Regions from separate parts of the Streptomyces sp. NPDC088762 genome, predicted to be linked through region 1. Evidence: riboswitches for the same ligand, from Rfam matches in the RefSeq annotation. Region 1 holds a riboswitch; each other region holds the start of a gene.

Region 1 (7,474 bases):
AGCTCGACCAGTTCGCCCGTGGCCGGGTCGTAGTCGGCGACGAGCAGCCGGATGGAGTTCGTACCGCAGTCGATGCCGGCGACCCGGATCACGCCCCGGACTCCTTCTTCTCCGCGCACGGGGTGACGCAGGCGCCCTTGGCCCACCACTCCGGCAGCATCGCCAGGGCCTCGTCGCCGAACGGGTTCACGCCCGGGCCCGCGGCCAGGGAGTGCCCGACCAGCACGTGCAGGCACTTCACCCGGTCCGGCATGCCGCCGGCGCTCGGGAAACCCTGGAGCACCTCGATCGCGTCGCGGCGCCGGATGTAGTCCTCGTGCGCGGCCCGGTAGGCGGCGGCGAGTTCCGGGTCCTCGGCGAGGCGGGCCTGCATCTCCTTCATCACGCCGTTGGCCTCCAGCGTGCCGATCGCGGAGGCCGCGCGCGGGCAGGTGAGGTAGTACAGCGTCGGGAAGGGGGTGCCGTCGGGGAGCCGCGGGGCGGTCTCCACCACGTCCGGCTGACCGCAGGGGCAGCGGTGGGCGATGGCGCGCAGCCCGCGCGGCGGGCGGCCGAGCTGCTGCTCGAACGCCTCGATGTCCGCGTCGGTCGGCTCGGTCCGGTCGGTCTGGGGCGGGGGCGTCTGCATGCCTGGAGGGAGTCTCTTCGTTCGCGGTTCTATGACGGGTGGAACTGGTTCAGTCGCCGGGGCGGTCGGCCTTGTCGACGCCGTCCCAGACGTTGGAGTACCACGGGCGGTCGGAGCCGGCCCGGCCGGTCCGGTGGCGCTCGGGACCCTGTGCCCCGGGGTCGGTCATGATGTAGCCGGTCTCCCCCGGACGCAGGAAGTGCAGGTGCTTGCGCGCCTGCTGTTCCGCGTAGGCGTCGTCCTGCCAGCGGGCCTTCTCGTCGCGGAGCCGCTCCAGGCGGTCCCGCGCGGTGGCGGCGGCCCGCTGCTGCTCCGCGATCTCCGAGCGCTGGGACACGTACTGGCGCATCGGATACGCGAGGGCGACGACCAGCGTACAGAGCACGAGCACCAGGAGCGCGGCGCGGCCGGTGAGCCGGCTGCGGCGGACCTGGCGGCGCGACTGCGAGCGGTAGACATGGGCGGCGGTCCGCTCGCCGAGCTGCTTGAGCCTGGTCGCCGTGGAGAAGGTGGAGAACCGATCCCGGTTCCCGGCCATTGGTCCCGCCTCCCCTGTGTCCGCACTACGCACTACGTCCCCGCACACGGTACGGGACCGAGTGCGGGGACGTACGGAAGCAAGACCTGATTAGCCCTTACTGTGCTCGATCAGTTCGCGGGCCGAAAGCGCGGGAACGCGCTGCGGCCGGCGTACACCGCGGCGTCGTCGAGGATCTCCTCGATGCGCAGCAGCTGGTTGTACTTGGCGACGCGGTCCGAGCGGGCCGGGGCGCCGGTCTTGATCTGGCCGCAGTTCACGGCGACGGCGAGGTCGGCGATGGTGACGTCCTCGGTCTCGCCGGAGCGGTGCGACATCATGCACTTGAAGCCGTTGCGCTGGGCCATCTCGACGGCGTCGAGGGTCTCGGTCAGCGAACCGATCTGGTTCACCTTCACGAGCAGGGCGTTCGCGGAGCCCTCCTCGATGCCGCGGGCCAGGCGCTCCGGGTTGGTGACGAAGAGGTCGTCGCCGACGATCTGGACCTTGGAGCCCAGGCGCTCGGTGACGGTCTTCCAGCCGGCCCAGTCGTCCTCGAACAGCGGGTCCTCGATGGAGACCAGCGGGTACGCCTCGACGAGTTCGGCGTAGTAGTCGGTCATCTCGGAGGCCGAGCGGGACTGGCCCTCGAACTCGTACTTGCCGTCCTTGTAGAACTCGGACGCGGCGACGTCGAGCGCGAGCGCGATGTCCTTGCCCGGGGTGTAGCCGGCCTGCTTGATGGCCTCGACGATGAGGTCGAGCGCGGCGCGGTTGGACTCCAGGTTCGGGGCGAAGCCGCCCTCGTCACCGAGACCGGTGGACAGGCCCTTGGTGTGCAGGACCTTCTTGAGGGTGTGGTAGACCTCGGCACCCCAGCGCAGCGCCTCGGAGAAGGACTCCGCGCCGATCGGGGCGATCATGAACTCCTGGATGTCGACGTTGGAGTCGGCGTGCGACCCACCGTTGAGGATGTTCATCATCGGAACGGGCAGCAGGTGCGCGTTCGGACCGCCGAGGTAGCGGAACAGGGGGAGGTCGGAGGCCTCGGACGCGGCGTGCGCGACGGCGAGGGAGACGCCGAGGATGGCGTTCGCGCCGAGCGAGCCCTTGTTGTCCGTGGCGTCCAGGTCGAACATGGCCTGGTCGATCAGGCGCTGCTCGGTGGCGTCGTAGCCGACGAGCTCCGGCCCGATCTGCTCGATGACGGCGAGGACGGCCTTCTCGACACCCTTGCCCATGTAACGGTTGGGGTCACCGTCACGGAGCTCGATGGCCTCGAATGCACCGGTGGAGGCGCCGGACGGAACTGCAGCACGGCCGGTGCTGCCATCGTCGAGGCCCACCTCGACCTCGACCGTGGGGTTGCCTCGGGAGTCCAGGATTTCCCGGGCTACGACGACGTCGATGGACGGCACGAGCATCTCCTTCTGGGATGTGACGCTGGGTGTGCGGTGGCGTCAGGCCGTGGGATGGCCCCGCCGCCTAGAGCCTAACCGGATCCGGGCACTCGGCCCGCCGACCGCCCGGGTCCTGGGACGAAAAAGGGTCCGAATACCCCTGTTCCCTGACATAGGGCTCTTGATCATCCGTCGCCCGCCGGTCATCTGCCGGTCGCCCCGGGGGAGAACGCCGCCGCCCGGCGCGTGGGGGGAGACGCGCCGGGCGGTGGGGAGTGCGGCTGATGCCGCAGGGTTCAGCTGAGGTTCAGCTTCTGACCCGGGAAGATCAGGTCGGCGTCGGAGACGATGTCCTTGTTCAGCTCGAAGAGCTTCTCCCAGCCGCCCTTGACGCCGTTGGCGTCGGCGATGGCGCCCAGGGTGTCGCCGGCCTTGACCTCGTAGGAGCCGTTGCCGGTCTTGGGGGCCTCGGCGCGCTCGGAGCGGGTGGTGGCCGGGGCCTCGGTGCGCGGGGTCTCCCGCTTGGGCGCGGCCTTCTGCTCCGTCTTCTTCGGAGCGGCCTTCTGCTCGGTCTTCTTCGTCTCGGTCTTCGGCTTGGCGGGGGTCTCGGCCGCGCCGCCGTTGTACGAGGAGTTGGACAGGCCGACGCCGCAGGACGGCCAGGCGCCCTTGCCCTGGCCCTTGAGGACCTTCTCGGCGATGGCTATCTGCTGCGACTTCGAGGCCTGGTTGGCCTGCGGGGCGTAGGCCTTGCCGCCGTACGCGGCCCACGTGGAGGACGAGAACTGCAGGCCGCCGTAGTAGCCGTTGCCCGTGTTGATGGCCCAGTTGCCACCGGACTCGCACTGCGCGACGCGGTCCCACTCGGAGGCGGTCGCGGCGCTGGCGGAGCCGGCGGCCATCAGCGGGGCGGCGACGGCGACACCGGCGACACCGGCGAGCGTGACGATGCGGACGGCCTTGGAGCCGCGACGGTGCTTGCCCTTGCCGGAAAGCAGCATGAGGTTTCTCCTCACCGACGCCTACGAGGTGAGCTGTCGGGTTCGGGCGAGTGAGTTGCCCGGTCGTGCGACCTTGCGCACGGCTTAACCCCTAGCCGGTGGCGTGACCGTCTTTCAACGGCCGCTCCCGGCGCCTACCTTGGTTCCCCCGCTCCTGCCTTCGGCGCTTGACGCGACGACTGTTCCCCCCGTCCGCCGGCAGGATTCGGCGATGCGGTCGAAGGAGCCCGCGGTGGCGGGCGATTCAGAAGGTAGACAGGCCTCCCCCCGATGTTCAACAAGCGACATCGGGGGGAAACCGCCCCTACTTGCGTCCCTCGTGCACACGTTTGCGCAGGTGAGGACGGGGTTTGCGCCAGCTCCGGGGCGAGACACGCCAGTTGACCGGAAGAGACACATGTCTCACTTACAGAAAACCGACAATCGCGCCTTTCCGGGTGCCCGAAGTGCCCCTATTACAGGGTTAGATCCAGATTCTGGCCGGGCTTGATCAGATCGGCGTCCTGGCCGATGACCTGCTCGTTGGCCTGGTAGAGGGCGTTCCAGCCGCCCTTGACCCCCTTGGCATCCGCGATGGTGACCAGGCTGTCGCCCGCCTGCACCGTGTAGGTGGGTGTCGACGCGGTGTCAGACGCGGCGGGAGTCTCGGCGGCGGGCGCGCCGCGGTGCTTGCCGCTGCCCTCGGCCGGGGCGGCGGACGGGTCGGCGGGGGCGGTGGGTTCGGCCGGGGCGCCGGGGGCCGTCGGGCCGGGGGTGAGACCGGGGGTCGCGGGCGCCGTCGGGTCGGCCGGGGTCGCCGGAGGGGCGGTGGGGTCCACCGGGTCCGTGGTCGGGCCGCCGGGGAGCACCGGGGCCGTCGGGTCGGCGGGGGTGGCCGGAGGGGCGGTCGGGTCGGCGGGGACCACGGGAAGCGTCGGGGCGGGGGTGGGGTCGTCCGGCGACGGCATGACGGGCAGGCCGAGGGAGGGGCCGAGGGGGCCGTCGGGGAGCGTGAACGACGGGCTCTCGGACGGGCTCGGGGCCGGCCGGCTCGGGGCTCCGAAGTCGGTGGGCCTGTCGTGTCCGGTGACGGGCACGGAGTCGTCGGGGCGGGACGGCGAGGGGCTGACGGAGTGGGAGCCGCCGGGCAGTCCGGGGTCCACCTGCGCGGCGGGGCCCTGGGCGTCCAGTCCGGCCGACGCCGCGCACAGCGGCCATGCCTGCGGGCCCTTCGAGGCCAGCACCCGCTCGGCCACGGCTATCTGCTGCGAGCGGCTCGCGAGGTCGGCCCGCTCGGCGAAGTCGAGCCCGCCGGCGTTCTGCCACTCCTCCTGCGTGAACTGGAGTCCGCCGTACGATCCGCTGCCGAAGTTGGCGCTCCACGTGCCGCCGCTCTCGCATTCGGCGACCTTGTCCCACGTGGACGTGTCCGCCGCGCTCGCGCTTGTGGCGGCGAGCAGCGGCAGGGCCAGCGCGGAGCCGGTGACTCCGGCGGTGACGACGATCGCGGGGATCTGGCGGGGGCGTCTGTGGCGGCCGTTCCCGGGAAGCATGAGGCTGCACCTTTCGCATAACGGCGGGGTAACGGCAGAACCTAGCGGCCTTCGAACGCATGTCACAAGTTCGACCGGAAACTGACTCCCGGTCAGGCAGCCCTCAGATGTTTCGGGGTGTGAAGCGCACGGGAAGAGTGCGCAGGCCACGCATGATCAGTCCGCCGCGCCAGCGCAGGTCTTCCGACGGAACGGCGAGTTCCAGATCCGGCAGACGCGTGAGCAAAGTCGCAAGCGCCGTCTGTCCTTCGAGCCGCGCGAGCGGAGCGCCCAGGCAGTAGTGGATGCCGTGCCCGTACCCGAGGTGCTGGTTGTCCGTGCGCCCGAGGTCGAGGGTGTCCGGTTCGGCGAAGCGGGCCGGGTCCCGGTCGGCGGCCGCGAGGACGACCAGGACGGGGTCTCCGACGGCGATCGACTGCCCGCCGAGGGTCAGCGGCTCGGTGGCGAACCGCCAGGTGGCCAGCTCCACGGGGCCGTCGTAGCGCAGCAGCTCCTCGATCCCGGTCTCCAGCAGGCCGCTCTCGCCGGCGGCGAGCGAGAGCTGGAGGCGCTCGCGCTGATCCGGGTTCATGAAAAGGGCATGCAGCCCGTTTCCGATCAGATTGACCGTGGTTTCGAAGCCGGCGAAGAGCAGGATGAAGGCCATCGCGGTGGCCTCACCCTCCGTCAGGTGGTCGCCGTGGTCGCTCGCGCGGATCAGGTCCGAGATCAGGTCATCGCCCAGATCATCCCTTTTGCGGTGGATGAGCTCGCCGAGGTACGTACGCATCTGCTTGACCGAGCGGGCGACCCCGCCGCGCGGACCTCCGCCGTGCCGGATCATCATCCCGGCCCAGTCGCGGAAGTCGTCCTGGTCCTCGCGCGGTACGCCGAGCATCTCGCAGATGGCGTAGATGGGGAGCGGGAAGGCGAACTCGTGGATGAGGTCGGCCTCCCCCTCCTGCTCGAACTGCGCGATGAGGTGGTCGGTCAGCGCCTGCACCCTGGGGGTGAACTCGGCGACCCGGCGCGGGGTGAACGCCTTCGACACCAGCCGCCGCAGCCGGGTGTGGTCCGGCGGGTCGATGTTGAGCAGGTGCGTCATCAGCTCGGCCTTGCGCTCCCCCGGGATCCCCGTCTTGCCCTTGGCGTGGGCGGGCTCGGCGTGGTGCGCCGGATTCTTGCTGAGCCGCTGGTCGGCGAGGGCCTGGCGGGCATCGGCGTACCGGGTCACCAGCCAGGCCTCGACCCCGCTCGGGAGCTTGGTGCGGTGCACCGGGGAGTGCTCGCGCAGCCATGCGTACGCCGGGTAGGGGTCGGTCGCGAACTCCCAGTCGAACAGGGTCGGGCCCTGGGGGGAAGGGGAGTCGGCGGGGGCTTCGGGGGTCTGCTCGTGCACCTGATGACCGTATCCCGGCATACGACCCCCATCCCATTTGCCCGCTTCGTCGCGGCTGTCCGTAGATCCGCCGTCACTTGACCTCACCTTGTCCGACATTCCTACTTTCGGTTTTGTGGATGTGAGGATCTTGAAAAGCAGCTTCGCGGTGGTGGAGAGACGGGCCGAGCACGCGGTCAAGTACTTCTACTCCCACCTCTTCTGGCACAACCCCGAAGTCCGTGAACTGTTCCCGGCCTCCTTCGAGGACATGGAGCGCCAGCGGGACCGGCTCTTCGCCGCGCTCACCCACGTGATCGCCCACCTGGAGGACGAGACCCTCCTCCCCTATCTGCGCGACCTCGGGCGCGACCACCGCAAGTACCTGGTGGGCCCCGCGCACTACGCCGCCGTGGGCGCCAGCCTGATCGCGGCCCTCGCCGAGACCTCCGGCCAGGCCTGGAACCCCCGGGTGGAAAAGGCCTGGACCGAGGCGTACCAGATGATCGCCGACGCGATGACGGCCGGCGCCGCCGGCGGCGAGGACCCGCCGTGGTGGGACGCGGAGGTCGTCCGCCACCTCCAGTACGGGGAGGACATCGGCGTGCTGACCCTCAGGCCGCACGCCCCCTTCCCCTACCTCCCCGGCCAGTACACGAGCGTGAGCAGCCCGCGGGTGCCGACGACCTGGCGCACGTACTCGATCGGCAACGCCCCCCGCCCCGACGGCACCCTCGACCTGCACGTCAGCCGGATCGAAGGGGGGCGGCTCAGCACCGCCCTGGTCCACGGGACCCGGCCCGGCGACATGCTGCGGCTCGGCGCCGCCGGCGGGCAGCTGACCTTCCGCCGCGCGGACCGGCCGGCCAGCTTCGTCGCCGCGGGCACCGGCTGGGCGCCGATCCGGGCCATGCTGGAGGACCTGGCCCGCCATCCCCCTGATCAGGACCTACGGCTCTTCGTGGTCGCGCGGGACGCCGCCCATCTCTACGACCGCCCGCTCATCGACGAGTACGCCGCCGCCTGTGGCCGGCTCACC
Region 2 (7,474 bases), on a different contig from region 1:
CCCGCGCCTCCGCCTGGATCCGGGCCCACGGCGGCATCGCCTCCGCCCGCGTCTTCACCCGGATCTGGCTGGCCCTCTTCGGCTGGTGGAGCTGGGACCACCTCCCCGAACTCCCGCCCGAGCTGGTCTTCCTGCCGTCCTGGATGCCGCTGAACATCTACGACTTCGGCTGCTGGGCCCGCCAGACCATCGTTCCGCTCACCGTGGTCTCCGCGCTGCGCCCCGTCCGCCCGGCGCCCTTCGCCCTGGACGAGCTGCACACCGACGCGCTGGCGCCGTACCGCGCCACACCACTCGCCCCGATGGCGAGCTGGGACGGGGCCTTCCAGCTGATGGACAAGGCCCTGCACGTCTACCGCCGGTTCGCCCCGCGCCGGCTCCGCAAGGCGGCCATGGACAGCGCCGCCCGGTGGATCGTCGAGCGCCAGGAGAACGACGGCTGCTGGGGCGGGATCCAGCCACCCGCCGTGTACTCGGTGATCGCCCTGCACCTGCTCGGCTACGACCTCGGCCACCCCGTGATGCGGGCCGGCCTGGAATCCCTGGACCGCTTCGCCGTGTGGCGCGAGGACGGCGCCCGCATGATCGAGGCCTGCCAGTCCCCGGTCTGGGACACCTGCCTCGCCGCGATCGCGCTCGCCGACGCGGGCCTGCGCCCCGACCACCCGGCGCTGGTCAAGGCCGCCGACTGGATGCTCGGCGAGGAGATCACCCGCAGGGGGGACTGGGCGGTGCGCCGCCCCGGGCTCGCCCCCGGCGGCTGGGCCTTCGAGTTCCACAACGACACCTACCCCGACATCGACGACACCGCCGAGGTCGTCCTCGCCCTGCGCCGCATCAGGCACCCCGATCCGGCCCGCGTCGAGGCGGCGATCGCCCGCGGCGTCTCCTGGAACCTCGGCATGCAGTCGAAGAACGGCGCGTGGGCCGCCTTCGACGCCGACAACACCAGCCCTTTCCCCAACAAGCTGCCCTTCTGCGACTTCGGCGAGGTCATCGACCCGCCCTCGGCCGACGTCACCGCCCACGTGGTCGAGATGCTCGCCTTCGAAGGCAGGGCGGGCGACGCCCGCGCCCGCCGCGGCATCGCCTGGCTGCTCGCCGAACAGGAGCCCGACGGTTCCTGGTTCGGCCGCTGGGGCACCAACTACATCTACGGCACCGGGTCGGTGGTCCCCGCCCTGACCGCCGCCGGCATGGCCCCCGCGCACCCCGCGATCCGGCGGGCCGTGCACTGGCTGGAAACCGTACAGAACGAGGACGGAGGGTGGGGCGAGGACCAGCGTTCCTACCAGGACCGGTCGTGGGCCGGGAAGGGCGCCTCCACGGCCTCCCAGACCGCGTGGGCCCTGATGGCCCTGCTCTCGGCCGGCGAACGGGACGGCAAGGCCGTCGAACGGGGCATCGACTACCTCGTCCGGACGCAAGGCCAGGACGGATCCTGGGACGAGCCCTGGTTCACCGGCACCGGCTTCCCCTGGGACTTCTCCATCAACTACCACCTGTACCGCCAGGTGTTCCCGCTCACCGCGCTCGGCCGCTACCTGTACGGGGAACCGTTCGCGCCGGCCGGGGAGTGGTGATGTCCGCCGCCAGGGGCGACCGGGCCGGGAACCCGGCCCCGCTGCTGGTCGCCTGCGCGCTGCGCATCGAGCAGGCGGCCCTGCGCAGCGGGGCCCGCGGCGCGCCGGAGGCCTACGGGCTGCTGCGCACCGGGATGGGCCCGCGCGCGGCCCGGCGGGCCGTCGGCCGGGCCCTTGAGCGGCCGGGGATGGACCGGGCCGCCGTCCTCGCGACCGGGTTCTGCGCCGGTCTGGTCCCCGGCATGCACCCCGGCGACCTGGTCGTCGCCGAGGAGACCCGGGACCCGGAAGGGGCCGTCCCCTGCACCGGAACCCCCCTGCTCGCCGAGGCACTGGCCCGGGCCGCGCCCGGCCGCACCGTGCACCTCGGCGTACTGACCGGATCCGACCACGTCGTCCGCGGCCAGGAGCGCGCCCAGCTGCGCGCCACCGGCGTCATCGCGGTCGACATGGAATCCGCGGCCACCCTGTGGACCGCCACCCGCGGCGCGGGCCGTCCGGTTGCGGCCGTCCGGGTGATCGTGGACGCTCCGGAGCACGAGCTCGTCCGTATCGGCACCGTCCGCGGAGGAATATCGGCCTTCCGTGTCCTGCGTGCCGTACTGCCCGCGTTCTATGACTGGCACCGTTCTTTGCTGCTCCCCAGGAGGTGAGCCAGATGGCCATGCCGCTGCGCCAGACCATCAGGGTCGGGACCTATCTGCTCGAACAGAAGCTCCGCAAGCGAGAGAAGTTCCCGCTGATCGTCGAGCTGGAACCGCTCTACGCCTGCAACCTCGCCTGCGAGGGCTGTGGGAAGATCCAGCACCCGGCCGGAGTGCTCAAGCAGCGCATGCCGGTCGCCCAGGCGGTCGGCGCCGTGCTGGAGTCCGGCGCTCCCATGGTGTCCATCGCGGGCGGCGAGCCCTTGATGCACCCGCAGATCCACGAGATCGTGCGCCAGTTGGTGGCGAAGCGGAAGTATGTATTCCTCTGCACCAACGCGATGCTCCTGCGCAAGAAGATCGAGAAGTTCACCCCCTCCCCGTATTTCGCCTTCGCCGTGCACATCGACGGTCTGCGCGAACGCCACGACGAGTCGGTGGCCAAGGAAGGCGTCTTCGACGAGGCCGTCGCGGCCATCAAGGAGGCCAAGAGGCGCGGCTTCCGGGTGACCACGAACTCCACGTTCTTCAACACGGACACCCCGCAGACCATCATCGAAGTACTCAACTACCTCAATGACGACCTCAAGGTGGACGAGATGATGATCTCGCCCGCCTACGCCTACGAAAAGGCCCCCGACCAAGAGCACTTCCTGGGTGTCGAACAGACCCGGGAACTCTTCAAGAAGGCCTTCGCCGGCGGCAACCGGCGGCGCTGGCGGCTCAACCACTCGCCGCTCTTCCTCGACTTCCTGGAAGGAAAGGCCGATTTCCCCTGCACGGCCTGGGCCATTCCCAATTACTCCCTCTTCGGCTGGCAGCGGCCCTGCTACCTGATGAGCGACGGCTACGTCACCACGTACCGGGAACTGATCGAGGACACCGACTGGAGCAAGTACGGCCGCGGCAAGGACCCGCGCTGCGCGAACTGCATGGCGCACTGCGGCTACGAGCCCACCGCCGTCCTCGCCACCATGGGGTCGCTGAAGGAGTCGCTGCGAGCGGCCCGTGAGACCGTCTCGGGGAACCGGGAGAAGCAGTGACCGGCTTCGACCTCCGTGCCCTGCTGGAGGCGCGGGGCGCGGAACGGTACGAGCTCCACGCCCGCCACCTCAACCACCAGCTGCCCCGGATGCTGCACACCATCGGCTTCGACAAGGTCTACGAACGGGCCGAGGGCGCCCACTTCTGGGACGCCGAGGGCAACGACTACCTCGACATGCTGGCCGGATTCGGAGTGATGGGCCTGGGCCGGCACCACCCCGTGGTCCGCCGGGCCCTGCACGACGTGCTGGACGCCCAGCTCGCCGACCTCACCCGCTTCGACTGCCAGCCGCTGCCCGGTCTGCTGGCCGAGAAACTGCTCTCGTACAGCCCGCACCTGGACCGGGTCTTCTTCGGCAACAGCGGCACCGAGGCGGTGGAGACCGCCCTGAAGTTCGCCCGGTACGCCACCGGGCGCCCCAGGATCCTCTACTGCGACCACGCCTTCCACGGGCTCACCACGGGCTCGCTCTCGGTGAACGGGGAAGCCGGCTTCCGGGACGGCTTCGCGCCCCTGCTGCCCGACACGAAGATCGCGCTCGGCGACCTGGCCGCCCTGGAGCGGGAGCTGGCGCGCGGCGACGTGGCCGCCTTCGTCGTCGAACCCATCCAGGGCAAGGGGGTGCTCGCCGCCCAGCCCGGATTCCTGTCCGCCGCGCAGGAGCTGCTGCGCCGGCACAAGGCGCTGCTGATCGCGGACGAGGTGCAGACGGGCCTCGGACGGACGGGGGACTTCTACGCGTACCAGTACGAGCCGGGCGTGGAGCCGGACCTGGTGTGCGTGGCCAAGGCCCTGTCGGGCGGCTACGTGCCGGTCGGCGCGACCCTGGGCAGGGACTGGATCTTCAAGAAGGTCTACTCCTCCATGGACCGGGTGCTCGTGCACTCGGCGAGCTTCGGCTCCAACGCGCAGGCGATGGCGGCCGGGCTGGCGGTGCTGTCGGTCATGGAGAACGAGGAGGTCGTGGCCAACGCGCGGGCGATGGGCGACCTGCTGCGCGGGCGGCTCGCGGCCCTGGTGGACGAGTACGAGCTGCTGCACGAGGTGCGGGGGCGCGGGCTGATGATCGGCATCGAGTTCGGCCGGCCGTCCTCGCTGGGGCTGCGCAGCCGGTGGACCATGCTCCAGGCGGCCCGCAAGGGGCTCTTCGCGCAGATGGTGGTGGTGCCGCTGCTCCAGAAGCACCGGATCCTCACCCAGGTGTCCGGAGACCACCTGGAGGTCATCAAGCTCATTCCGCCGCTGATCGTGGACGAGCGGGACGTCGACCGGTTCGTCGGTGCCTTCCGCGAGGTCATGGACGAGGCGCACGGCGGCTCGGGGCTGATGTGGGACTTCGGCAGAACGCTGGTGAAGCAGGCCGTCGGCAACCGGTGAGGGCCTGACGGCCCGCTCCACGCCTGACGGCCTGCTCCACCGGCGTCAGTCCAGCAGCCTCTCGCGGAGCCGGCCGAGGGTCTCGGGCGCGAGCCCGAGGCCCTCGGCGAGGTAGGTCTCCACCCCGCCCCAGTGCTCGTCGATGGTGTCGAAGGCGGCCGTCAGGTACTCGGCGCGGGCGTCGAAGAGCGGCGCGAGCAGCTCCATCACCTCGGGGGACCGGGCCTCGGCCGTCTGGCTGGTGCGCCGGACGCGGTAGCGGTTGTGCGGGGCGTTCGACTCCAGGTAGTCCGCCACGATCGCCTCGCGCGGGACGCCGAGCGCGAGCAGCGTGACGGCGATCGACAGGCCCGCGCGGTCCTTGCCGGCCGCGCAGTGCAGCAGGGCCGGGACGCTGTCCTCGGCGAGGGCGTGCACCACCCGGCTGTGCTCGGCGGTGCGGTGCCTGATGATCCGCCGGTACGAGTTCGCCATCCGCGCCGCGGCCTTCCCGTCGCCCAGCAGCGAGCGGAGCTGGTCGAGGTCGCCGTCGCGGACCAGCTTCCAGAACTCCCGGCCGTCGGCCGGATCCGACAGCGGGATGTTGACGTTGCGCACGCCGGGCAGCGTGACGTCCGGCCCCTCCAGGGCGTGATCGGCCTCGTTGCGGAAGTCGAAGACGGTGTGGAGGCCGAGCGAACCGAGGAATTCCGCATCGGTTTCGGTGGCATGTGCGAGATGTCCGCTTCGGAACAGTCGTCCCGAAGCGACCCGCCGTCCGTCGGATGTCGGCAATCCACCCACATCGCGGAAATTGCGCACTCCGGTCAGCTCCGGCTCCGGCTGCGGACGCACCGGCGGGGCCGGGGGTATCTGCTGGGTCAAGGAACTCCTCCGCTTCGTCGTAGGTGTCCGAATTACACTGTTTGGCGCCAACTTGCCATGAGCGGAGGCGAGATCGGGCACGTCCCCGTGAGCCAGATCATACGGTGACCGTGAGTGCCTGATCGCTAAAGCCGAATGGCCCGGCCGGGGCGGTTGTTGGCGGTGGGGAATGGACACAGGGTGACCGGAATTCCGCCGGTCCCTCATTCCTGTGATTCCGTCAGGAAATTCATGGCTTGTTACGCGCGGCCGAACTCGATTACCTTCGCGATCGATCCGGGTGGACCGCCGAATCCTGCCGCCGCCCGGGAACCGCACCCGACCATTCACACGCGCGGCAGGAGCGGGGGAACCCAGGTAAGCCGCCGATCCGGATCTCCGATTCCGGGCCGGCTAGGGGTGAAGTCCTACATGGTCCGTTCATGTACGACCGGACATCTCCAGTCCGAACCCGACAGCTCACCTCGCAGGCGCCGGAGAGGAATTCACCATGCCTGCAAAGGGTAAGCACCGCCGCCCCAAGTCCCTTTCGATATCCCGCGGCTTCGCTGCCGCGGGCACCGGCGGCGCCGCCTTCGCGCTGCCGCTCCTGGGTGCCGCCGGCGCCCACGCGGCCGGCGCCGCGGCCCCGGCGCCCGCGGTGGTCCCCGCCGCCGCCCCCGCGGCGGCGCCGCAGGTCCCGGCCGCGCTGCAGGCCGCGTCGACCGTGTACACGGTCGTGCCGGGCGACTGCCTCTCCGTGATCGCCGCCGAGCGCCACCTGTCCGGCGGCTGGGAGCAGCTGTACGCCGACAACCGCGAGGCCGTCGGCAGCAACCCCTCCCTGATCCACCCCGGCCTGAAGCTGACGCTCGGCGCGAAGGGCGAGGCCGCCCCGGCCGCCGAGCCCGCCCCCGCCGAGGCTCCCGCCCCCGCCGAGGCTCCCGCCCCGGCCGAGGGCGCCGCCGAGGAGGCCGCCCCCGACGAGGGCTCCGCCGACGAGCAGGACGCGCCGGCCGCCCCCGCCCCGGAGCCGAGGCAGGCACAGAAGCCGGAGAGCACCGGCTCGTCCACGGTGGCCGGGGCCCCCGCCGCCGGCGGCTTCGTGGCACCGGTGGGCGGCGGGATCTCCACCCAGTACAAGACCCCCGGCGCCATGTGGTCCTCCGGCTACCACACCGGCGTGGACTTCATCGCGAGCTCCGGCACCACCGTCAAGGCCGTCGGCGCGGGCACCGTGGTCTCCGCCGGATGGGGCGGCTCGTACGGCAACGAGGTCGTCATCCGGCACGAGGACGGCAAGTACTCGCAGTACGGCCACCTCTCCTCGCTCGCCGTCTCGGTGGGCCAGAGCGTCACCGCCGGCCAGAGCATCGGCCTCTCCGGCTCCACCGGCAACTCCACGGGCCCGCACCTGCACTTCGAGATCCGCACCGGCCCGTCCTACGGCTCGGACATCGACCCGCTCGCCTACCTCCGCTCCAAGGGCGTCACCATCTGACGGCACCCGCCGTCGGAAGCGCGGACACACGTGAGGCCGGGGCCCGAGGGGGGTCCCGGCCTCACGTGTACTTATTCCTTATCCCCCGGGTGGTATAGATCACGGCCCGTCAACCCCGCATTACGTTGGCGTAGGTTGGTTACGGGAGTGAAGGATGTCGTCGTGGCAGCGACGACGACGACACTCAAGACCATCGGCTCGTACGCGGCGATCGGGGACAGCTTCACCGAAGGGGTGGGGGACCCGGGGCCCGGGGATTCCTATCTCGGCTGGGCGGACCGGCTCGCCGTGCTCCTGGCCGACCAGCGCGACGAGCACGACTTCCGTTATGCGAACCTGGCCGTGCGCGGCCGGCTCCTCGACCAGATCGTGGCCGAGCAGGTGCCGCGGGCCAAGGAGCTCGCCCCGGACCTCGTGAGCTTCTGCGCGGGGGGCAACGACATCATCCGGCCCGGCAGCGACCCCGACGACGTGGCGGAGC
Region 3 (7,474 bases), on a different contig from region 1:
TGACCAGCAGGTTCGGGTAGGCGGCGGGCAGCGCCACCGGCTCCCGCTCCTGGCCGTCGTAGTTGGCGGTGAAGTCGACGGTGTCCTCGTCGATCGACTCCGTCATCAGCGACGTGGCGTCGGCCATCTTGCACTCGGTGTAACGCATCGCCGCCGGCGGGTCGTCGTTGCCGAGCGAACCGAAGTTGCCGTGGCCGTCGACCAGCGGAAGCCGCATCGAGAAGGGCTGGGCCATGCGCACGAGGGCGTCGTAGATCGACGCGTCGCCGTGCGGGTGCAGCTTGCCCATGACCTCGCCGACGACACGGGCGCACTTCACGTAGCCGCGGTCGGGGCGCAGCCCCATCTCGTTCATCTGGTACACGATGCGCCGGTGCACCGGCTTCATGCCGTCGCGGGCGTCGGGCAGGGCGCGGGAGTAGATCACCGAGTACGCGTACTCGAGGAAGGAGCCCTGCATTTCGTCGACGACGTCGATGTCGAGGATCTTCTCCTCGAAATCCTCCGGCGGCGGGGTCTTCGTGCTGCGGCGGGCCATCGCTGCGCGGCTCCTTAACCAAGAATGGGTGTGCTGGGGGTCTGACTGCGGACCATTGTGGCCCGAGGCACCGACAACGCCGACTCCGACCCCGGGGGTCCCCCCAGACGGACTCTGGGGGAGTGACCCGGGAACTTATCCGGCAACCGACGCGCTTGCATACAGTGGCAGGTCTGACAGAAATCTCTGCATCGCGATCGAAGGGACCACATGCCCATGGGTCACACGGCCACCGCCCAGGCCGGCTCCGGCGGCCTGACAGCGACCGAGCACCGGCTGGCCAACGGCCTGCGCGTGGTGCTCTCCGAGGACCACCTGACCCCGGTCGCCGCGGTCTGCCTCTGGTACGACGTCGGCTCGCGTCACGAAGTCAAGGGCCGTACCGGCCTGGCTCACCTTTTCGAGCACCTGATGTTCCAGGGCTCGGCGAGCGTCCCGGGCAACGGGCACTTCGAACTGGTCCAGGGCGCCGGCGGCTCCCTCAACGGCACGACCAGTTTCGAGCGCACCAATTACTTCGAGACGATGCCGACGCACCAGCTGGAGCTCGCGCTCTGGCTGGAGGCGGACCGCATGGGCTCGCTGCTGGCGGCCCTGGACGAGGAGTCCATGGAGAACCAGCGCGACGTCGTCAAGAACGAGCGCCGCCAGCGGTACGACAACGTCCCCTACGGCACCGCGTTCGAAAGGCTGACCGCGCTGGCGTACCCCGAGGGCCACCCGTACCACCACACCCCGATCGGCTCCATGGCCGACCTGGACGCGGCCTCGCTGGAGGACGCGCGCGCCTTCTTCCGTACGTACTACGCGCCGAACAACGCGGTGCTGTCCGTGGTCGGCGACATCGACCCGGAGAAGACGCTCGCCTGGGTCGAGAAGTACTTCGGCACCATCCCCGCGCACGACGGCAAGCAGCCGCCCCGCGACGGTGCGCTGCCCGACATCATCGGCGAGCAGCTGCGCCAGGAGATCGTCGAGGAGGTCCCGGCGCGTGCGCTGATGGCCGCCTACCGGCTCCCGCACGACGGCACCCGCGAATGCGACGCCGCGGACGTGGCGCTGACCATCCTGGGCGGCGGGGAGTCCTCGCGGCTCCACAACCGCCTGGTACGCCGCGACCAGACGGCCGTCGCGGCCGGCTTCGGGATGCTCCGCCTGGCCGGCGCGCCCTCGCTGGGCTGGCTGGACGTCAAGACCTCCGGCGGGGTCGAGGTGCCCGACATCGAGGCGGCCGTGGACGAGGAGCTCGCGCGGTTCGCCGCCGAGGGCCCCACCGCCGAGGAGATGGAGCGCGCCCAGGCGCAGCTGGAGCGGGAGTGGCTGGACCGGCTGAGCACGGTGGCCGGCCGCGCCGACGAACTCTGCCGCTTCGCGGTCCTGTTCGGCGACCCGCAGCTGGCGCTGACCGCAGTGCAGCGCGTCCTGGACATCACCGCAGAGGAGGTGCAGGCCGTGGCCGCGGCCCGGCTGCGCCCGGACAACCGCGCGGTGCTGGTGTACGAGCCGCTGGCCGGCGCCGCCGACGAGCACGCCGAGAACGACGAGAACGAGGGGGCGGAGCAGTGAGCGACACCGCAGCCGTCACGATGACCTTCCACCCGCGGCCGCAGGCCGGCGAGCCGCAGCCGTGGGCCTTCCCGGCCCCCGACCGCGGCTCCCTGCCCAACGGCCTGACCCTGCTGCGCTGTCACCGCCCCGGCCAGCAGGTCGTCGCCGTCGAGGTCAACCTCGCCGCCCCGCTCGACGCGGAGCCCGAGGGCCTGGACGGCGTCGCGACCATCATGGCCCGCGCGCTGTCCGAGGGGACCGACAAGCACTCCGCCGAGGAGTTCGCGGCCGAGCTGGAGCGCTGCGGCGCCACCCTCGACGCGCACGCCGACCACCCGGGCATCCGGGTCTCCCTGGAGGTGCCGGCCTCCCGCCTGCACAAGGCGCTGGGCTTGCTCGCCGAGGCGCTGCGCGCCCCCGCCTTCGCCGACGCCGAGGTCGGCCGGCTGGTGCGCAACCGGCTCGACGAGATCCCGCACGAGCTGGCCAACCCGCAGCGCCGCGCCGCCAAGCAGCTCTCCAAGGAGCTCTTCCCGGCCTCCCTGCGGATGTCCCGCCCGCGCCAGGGCACCGAGGAGACGGTCTCCCGGATCGACTCCGCGGCCGTACGCGCCTTCTACGAGGCCCACGTGCGCCCCGCCACCGCCACCGCGGTGGTCGTCGGCGACCTGACCGGGATCGACCTGGACGCCGTACTGGCCGACACCCTGGGCACCTGGACGGGCAACTCCGCCGAAGCCCTGCCCGTGCCGCCGGTGACCGCCGACGACACCGGCCGCGTGGTCATCGTGGACCGGCCCGGCGCGGTCCAGACCCAGCTGCTGATCGGCCGCATCGGGCCCGACCGGCACGACCGGGTCTGGGCGGCCCAGGTGCTCGGCACCTACTGCCTGGGCGGCACCCTCACCTCCCGCCTGGACAAGGTGCTGCGCGAGGAGAAGGGCTACACCTACGGCGTGCGCGCCTTCGGCCAGGTGCTCCGCTCGACCGCCGACGGCAAGGGCGCCTCGATGCTCGCCATCAGCGGCTCGGTGGACACGCCGAACACCGGCCCGGCGCTGGAGGACCTCTGGAAGGTGCTGCGCACCCTCGCGGAGGGCGGCCTGACCGACGCCGAACGGGACGTGGCGGTGCAGAACCTGGTGGGCGTGGCCCCGCTGAAGTTCGAGACGGCCGCCTCGGTGGCCGGCACGCTGGCCGACCAGGTCGAGCAGGAGCTGCCGGACGACTACCAGTCCCGGTTGTACGCGCAGCTCGCCGCGACCGGGACGGTGGAGGCGACTTCGGCGGTCGTGGCCGCCTTCCCCGCGGACCGGCTGGTCACGATCCTCGTGGGCGACGCCTCGCAGATCGAGGCACCGGTGCGGGCGCTGGGGATCGGCGACGTGAGCGTCGTCACGAACTGACGTACCGACGGGCGTCCAACTGACGTACCTCCGAAGGCCAATTGGCGTTCGGCGTGAGGGGTTCCGGTGGCTTGCTCCACCGGAACCCCTTTTGTCCGTTTGGCGGCATGGTTGATCGTATGGGGTGTGGCGTACGCAACAAAAGCGCGTCTCTGTTTGGCGATTGACTGATGATCCGCCTAGCGTCGGCCGTGCTGTCCGTCAGTTGTGCCAGCCGCATCCGCGGCACCGGGCAGCGATCGCCGAGTCCCCGTCAGGCGCGAGCCTGGGGAGCCGGGGACCCACATCAGTCCCTGGGGTGAATCGGACCGCCTCGCAAGAGGAGGCCCGTAGGAGACCTTCCTGCTCCGAACCCGTCAGCTAACCCGGTAGGCGAGAGGGAAGGAAAGGATCAGCCCCTTCATGGCGTTTGGCAGTCGTGCCGCCGGTAAGCACCGTGGTTCCAGTCGTCTGAGCCGCAAGACCGCCGGTTACGCCGGCATCGCCGCCCTCGCCACCACCGGCGTCGTCGGCACCCTGGCCGCCCCGGCCTTCGCCGCGGACAGCGGCAGCGGCAACTCCACCCAGGACAACGCGCTCGGCGCCGTCGTCGTCGCCGACGAGCTCGCCGGTGACATCGAGGACCAGGCCGCGTCCCAGCAGCGCGCCGCCGAGCACGCCGCCGCCCAGGCGCAGGCCGAGGCCGACGCCAAGCAGCGGGCCGCCGAGGCCAAGCGCCTCGCCGAGGCCAAGGCGAAGGCCGAGCGCGAGGCCGCCGAGCGCGCCGCCCGCGAGGAGGAGCGCAAGCGCCTCAACACCTTCGTCGCCCCGGTCGACGGCTCGTACGTCAGCACGCAGTACCACGCGGGCGGCGGCATGTGGTCCTCCGGCAGCCACACCGGCATCGACTTCCACGCCGCCTCCGGCACCTCCGTGCACGCCGTGGGCGCCGGCACGGTCGTCGAGGCCGGCTGGGGTGGCGCGTACGGCAACAACGTCGTCATCAAGCACAACGACGGCACCTACACCCAGTACGGGCACATGTCCTCGCTGAGCGTCTCCGTCGGCCAGCAGGTCACCCCGGGCCAGCAGATCGGCCTGTCGGGCTCCACCGGCAACTCCAGCGGCCCGCACCTCCACTTCGAGGCCCGCACCGGCGCGCAGTACGGCTCGGACATCGACCCGGTCGCGTACCTGCGCTCGCACGGCGTCAGCCTCTGACCCGAAGGCGCCCGCGTACGCGCACGGCACCGCCCCCGTCTCCACCCAAGGCCCCGGCTCCCCGAGCCGGGGCCTTGGGCGTTGTCCGCGTGCAAATGTTTCGTATTTTCGACCGCTCTCGGAAATTGTCGTGTGTTGCAATAGAGTCGCAGCACGCGCACGCGTGACCAATGAGGGTGAGAGTCGGAAATAGGCGGAGGTTCGGTCTTGCGTATTCCTGCGCACGCGGTATGCACGGCAATTCGCGATGACATCGTCTCCGGGGTCTTCCAGCCGGGCAGCAGGCTCACGGAGGAGGTGCTGGCCCGCCGCTACGGCGTCTCCCGCGTACCCGTCCGCGAGGCACTGCGCACCCTGGAGTCGGAGGGCTTCGTCACCACGCGGCGCCACGCCGGTGCCTGCGTGGCCGAGCCGACGGAGCAGGAGGCCGCCGACCTGCTGGAGCTGCGGATGCTGCTGGAACCCCTCGCCGCGGCCAGGGCCGCCCGGCGGCGCACCGAGGCCCACCTCAAAGTGCTGCGCGGGCTGGTCAGGCTGGGCCAGGAGCGGGCCAGGCGGGGGCAGGGGGAGGACCTGCGGTCCCTGGGCGGCTGGTTCCACGAGACCCTCGCCCAGGCCTCCGGGAGCCCCGGGCTGATCGCGCTGCTGACCCAGATGCGGCACAAGGTCGCGTGGATGTACGTGGTGGAGGCGCCGGCCCGGCCGGTGGAGTCCTGGGCGGAGCACGGCGCGATCGTGGACGCGGTGGCGCGCGGGGACGCCGAACGGGCCCGGGCGCTGACGGCCGTGCACGCGGACCGGGCGGCGGGGGCGCACCGGCCGCGGCTCCGGCCGGTGGTGAGCACTTCGCAACCTGCCGTAAACACGTCGGGCGGCCGGCATTAACAAAGGCCGTATACAAAGGACCGGTATCGGTGCGAATTCGCCGCCCGGCCCTGCCCTGTTCCTGAAGGGCGCGAATTCCCGCGGCCGTATCCGGCGGAATTCCGGCACCGCCTGCGTCCCGCCCGGCCGGATATGACGCGAGCAGTATTTCTGCCCGACCGGATCCTCGGGCCCCATTCCGTCGCGGAAACAGCGGAGCCGTGGTCCCCGGAGTTCCCGGGGCCACGGCTCCGCCGCCCGCACTGCGTGGGGTCGAACCCGACCCGAAGGGTCAGACGGTCTCGGGGAGCTCCTCGAGACCCTCGGCGACCAGCTTCGCGAGGCGGTCCAGCGCCACCTCGGCACCCTCGGCGTCGGACGCGAGGATGATCTCCTCGCCGCCCTGGGCGCCCAGGCCCAGCACCGCGAGCATGGACGCGGCGTTGACGGGGCTCCCGTCGGCCTTGGAGATGGTCACCGGGACGCCGGAAGCGGTCGTCGCACGGACGAAGATCGAGGCGGGACGAGCGTGCAGGCCCTCGGCCCAACCGACGTTGACGCGGCGCTCTGCCATGGTGATGCCCTTCAGGTTCTTACGGTTGTCTAGACCAGTCTCTCACGACGCTCCGAATGCTCCGACCGACCTTCGGCCCGGACCGTCCGCCGTTCGGCCTTCCCCAGCTTGCACTGATTTGCTCCAGCTTGTCTCATGCGCCGCGCAGGAGCTATCCGGCCGGTCATGGCCTTAAGATCGCCGCATGACCATCGAGTCGGATCCCTCGTACCCGGCCCACTGGGAAGCGGACGTCGTCCTGCGCGACGGCGGCACCGCCCGGATCAGGCCCATCACCCCCGCGGACGCGGGCCGGCTGGTCAGCTTCTACGAGCAGGTCTCGGACGAGTCGAAGTACTACCGGTTCTTCGCCCCCTACCCCCGGCTCTCCGACCGCGACGTGCACCGCTTCACGCACCACGACTACGTGGACCGCGTCGGCCTCGCCGCGACCATCGGCGAGGAGTTCATCGGCACCGTCCGCTACGACCGCATCGGCGCGGACGGCCGGCCCGCCACCGGACCCTCCGACGAGGCCGAGGTCGCCTTCCTCGTCCAGGACGCCCACCAGGGCCGCGGGGTGGCCTCCGCGCTCCTCGAACACATCGGCGCGGTGGCCCGGGAGCGGGGCATCCGCCGCTTCGCCGCCGAGGTGCTCCCCGCCAACACCAAGATGATCAAGGTGTTCACGGACGCCGGCTACCAGCAGAAGCGCAGCTTCGAGGACGGCTCCGTCCGCCTCACCCTCGACCTCGAACCCACCGCCGAGTCCCTCGCCGTCCAGCGCGCCCGCGAACAGCGCGCCGAAGCCCGCTCGGTGCAGCGGCTGCTGGCCCCCGGCTCGGTGGCGGTGATCGGCGTCAGCCGCTCGCTCGCGGGCGTGGGCGCGGCGGCCCTGCGCAACCTGCGCGACAGCGGCTTCCACGGCCACCTCTACGCCGTCAACGAGGCGGTCACCCGCGACCTGCTCGACGGCGTGCGCGCCTACCCCGCCATCGGCGCGATCGGCGCCCCCGTCGACCTCGCCGTGATCGCGGTCCCCGCCGACCGCGTCCCGGAGGCGGTCGCCGCCTGCGGCGAACACGGGGTGCAGGGGCTCGTCGTGCTGTCCGCCGGCTACGGGGAGAGCGGCCCGGAGGGGCTCGCCCGCCAGCGCGAACTGGTGCGCCAGGTGCGCTCGTACGGGATGCGGCTGATCGGTCCGAACGCCTACGGGGTGATCAACACCGCGCCGGAGGTGGAGCTCAACGCCTCGCTGACCCCCGCACCGATGCCGGTGCGCGGCCGGACCGGCCTGTTCACGCAGTCCGGGGCGATCGGGATCGCCCTGCTCTCGGCCCTGGTGCGGCGCGGGGAAGGACTGTC

What was found. Region 1 has a riboswitch for cyclic di-AMP ahead of ACIP5M_RS32740 (transglycosylase family protein). Riboswitches for the same ligand answer to the same signal wherever they lie in the genome.
Region 2: another riboswitch for cyclic di-AMP. It lies ahead of ACIP5M_RS11685 (peptidoglycan DD-metalloendopeptidase family protein); the one in region 1 lies ahead of ACIP5M_RS32740 (transglycosylase family protein).
Region 3: another riboswitch for cyclic di-AMP. It lies ahead of ACIP5M_RS21380 (M23 family metallopeptidase); the one in region 1 lies ahead of ACIP5M_RS32740 (transglycosylase family protein).

The regions. Positions count from the first base shown of each region.
Region 1 covers NZ_JBIVKT010000021.1:81,843-89,316, forward strand. The annotation lists gene ACIP5M_RS32720 (exopolyphosphatase) at 1-92, opposite strand, end outside; gene ACIP5M_RS32725 (DUF501 domain-containing protein) at 89-628, opposite strand; gene ACIP5M_RS32730 (septum formation initiator family protein) at 678-1,166, opposite strand; gene eno (phosphopyruvate hydratase) at 1,277-2,569, opposite strand; gene ACIP5M_RS32740 (transglycosylase family protein) at 2,842-3,546, opposite strand; cyclic di-AMP (ydaO/yuaA leader) riboswitch at 3,550-3,722, opposite strand; gene ACIP5M_RS32745 (transglycosylase family protein) at 4,002-5,078, opposite strand; gene ACIP5M_RS32750 (cytochrome P450) at 5,182-6,456, opposite strand; gene ACIP5M_RS32755 (globin domain-containing protein) at 6,605-7,474, shown strand, end outside.
Region 2 covers NZ_JBIVKT010000004.1:32,327-39,800, reverse strand. The annotation lists gene shc (squalene--hopene cyclase) at 1-1,583, shown strand, start outside; gene ACIP5M_RS11705 (1-hydroxy-2-methyl-2-butenyl 4-diphosphate reductase) at 1,583-2,236, shown strand; gene hpnH (adenosyl-hopene transferase HpnH) at 2,242-3,270, shown strand; gene ACIP5M_RS11695 (aspartate aminotransferase family protein) at 3,267-4,649, shown strand; gene ACIP5M_RS11690 (tyrosine-protein phosphatase) at 4,695-5,513, opposite strand; cyclic di-AMP (ydaO/yuaA leader) riboswitch at 5,790-5,999, shown strand; gene ACIP5M_RS11685 (peptidoglycan DD-metalloendopeptidase family protein) at 6,004-6,993, shown strand; gene ACIP5M_RS11680 (SGNH/GDSL hydrolase family protein) at 7,156-7,474, shown strand, end outside.
Region 3 covers NZ_JBIVKT010000009.1:128,928-136,401, forward strand. The annotation lists gene ACIP5M_RS21365 (DNA topoisomerase (ATP-hydrolyzing) subunit A) at 1-538, opposite strand, end outside; gene ACIP5M_RS21370 (M16 family metallopeptidase) at 755-2,104, shown strand; gene ACIP5M_RS21375 (M16 family metallopeptidase) at 2,125-3,492, shown strand; cyclic di-AMP (ydaO/yuaA leader) riboswitch at 3,723-3,882, shown strand; gene ACIP5M_RS21380 (M23 family metallopeptidase) at 3,895-4,692, shown strand; gene ACIP5M_RS21385 (GntR family transcriptional regulator) at 4,900-5,577, shown strand; gene ACIP5M_RS21390 (HPr family phosphocarrier protein) at 5,849-6,130, opposite strand; gene ACIP5M_RS21395 (GNAT family N-acetyltransferase) at 6,315-7,474, shown strand, end outside.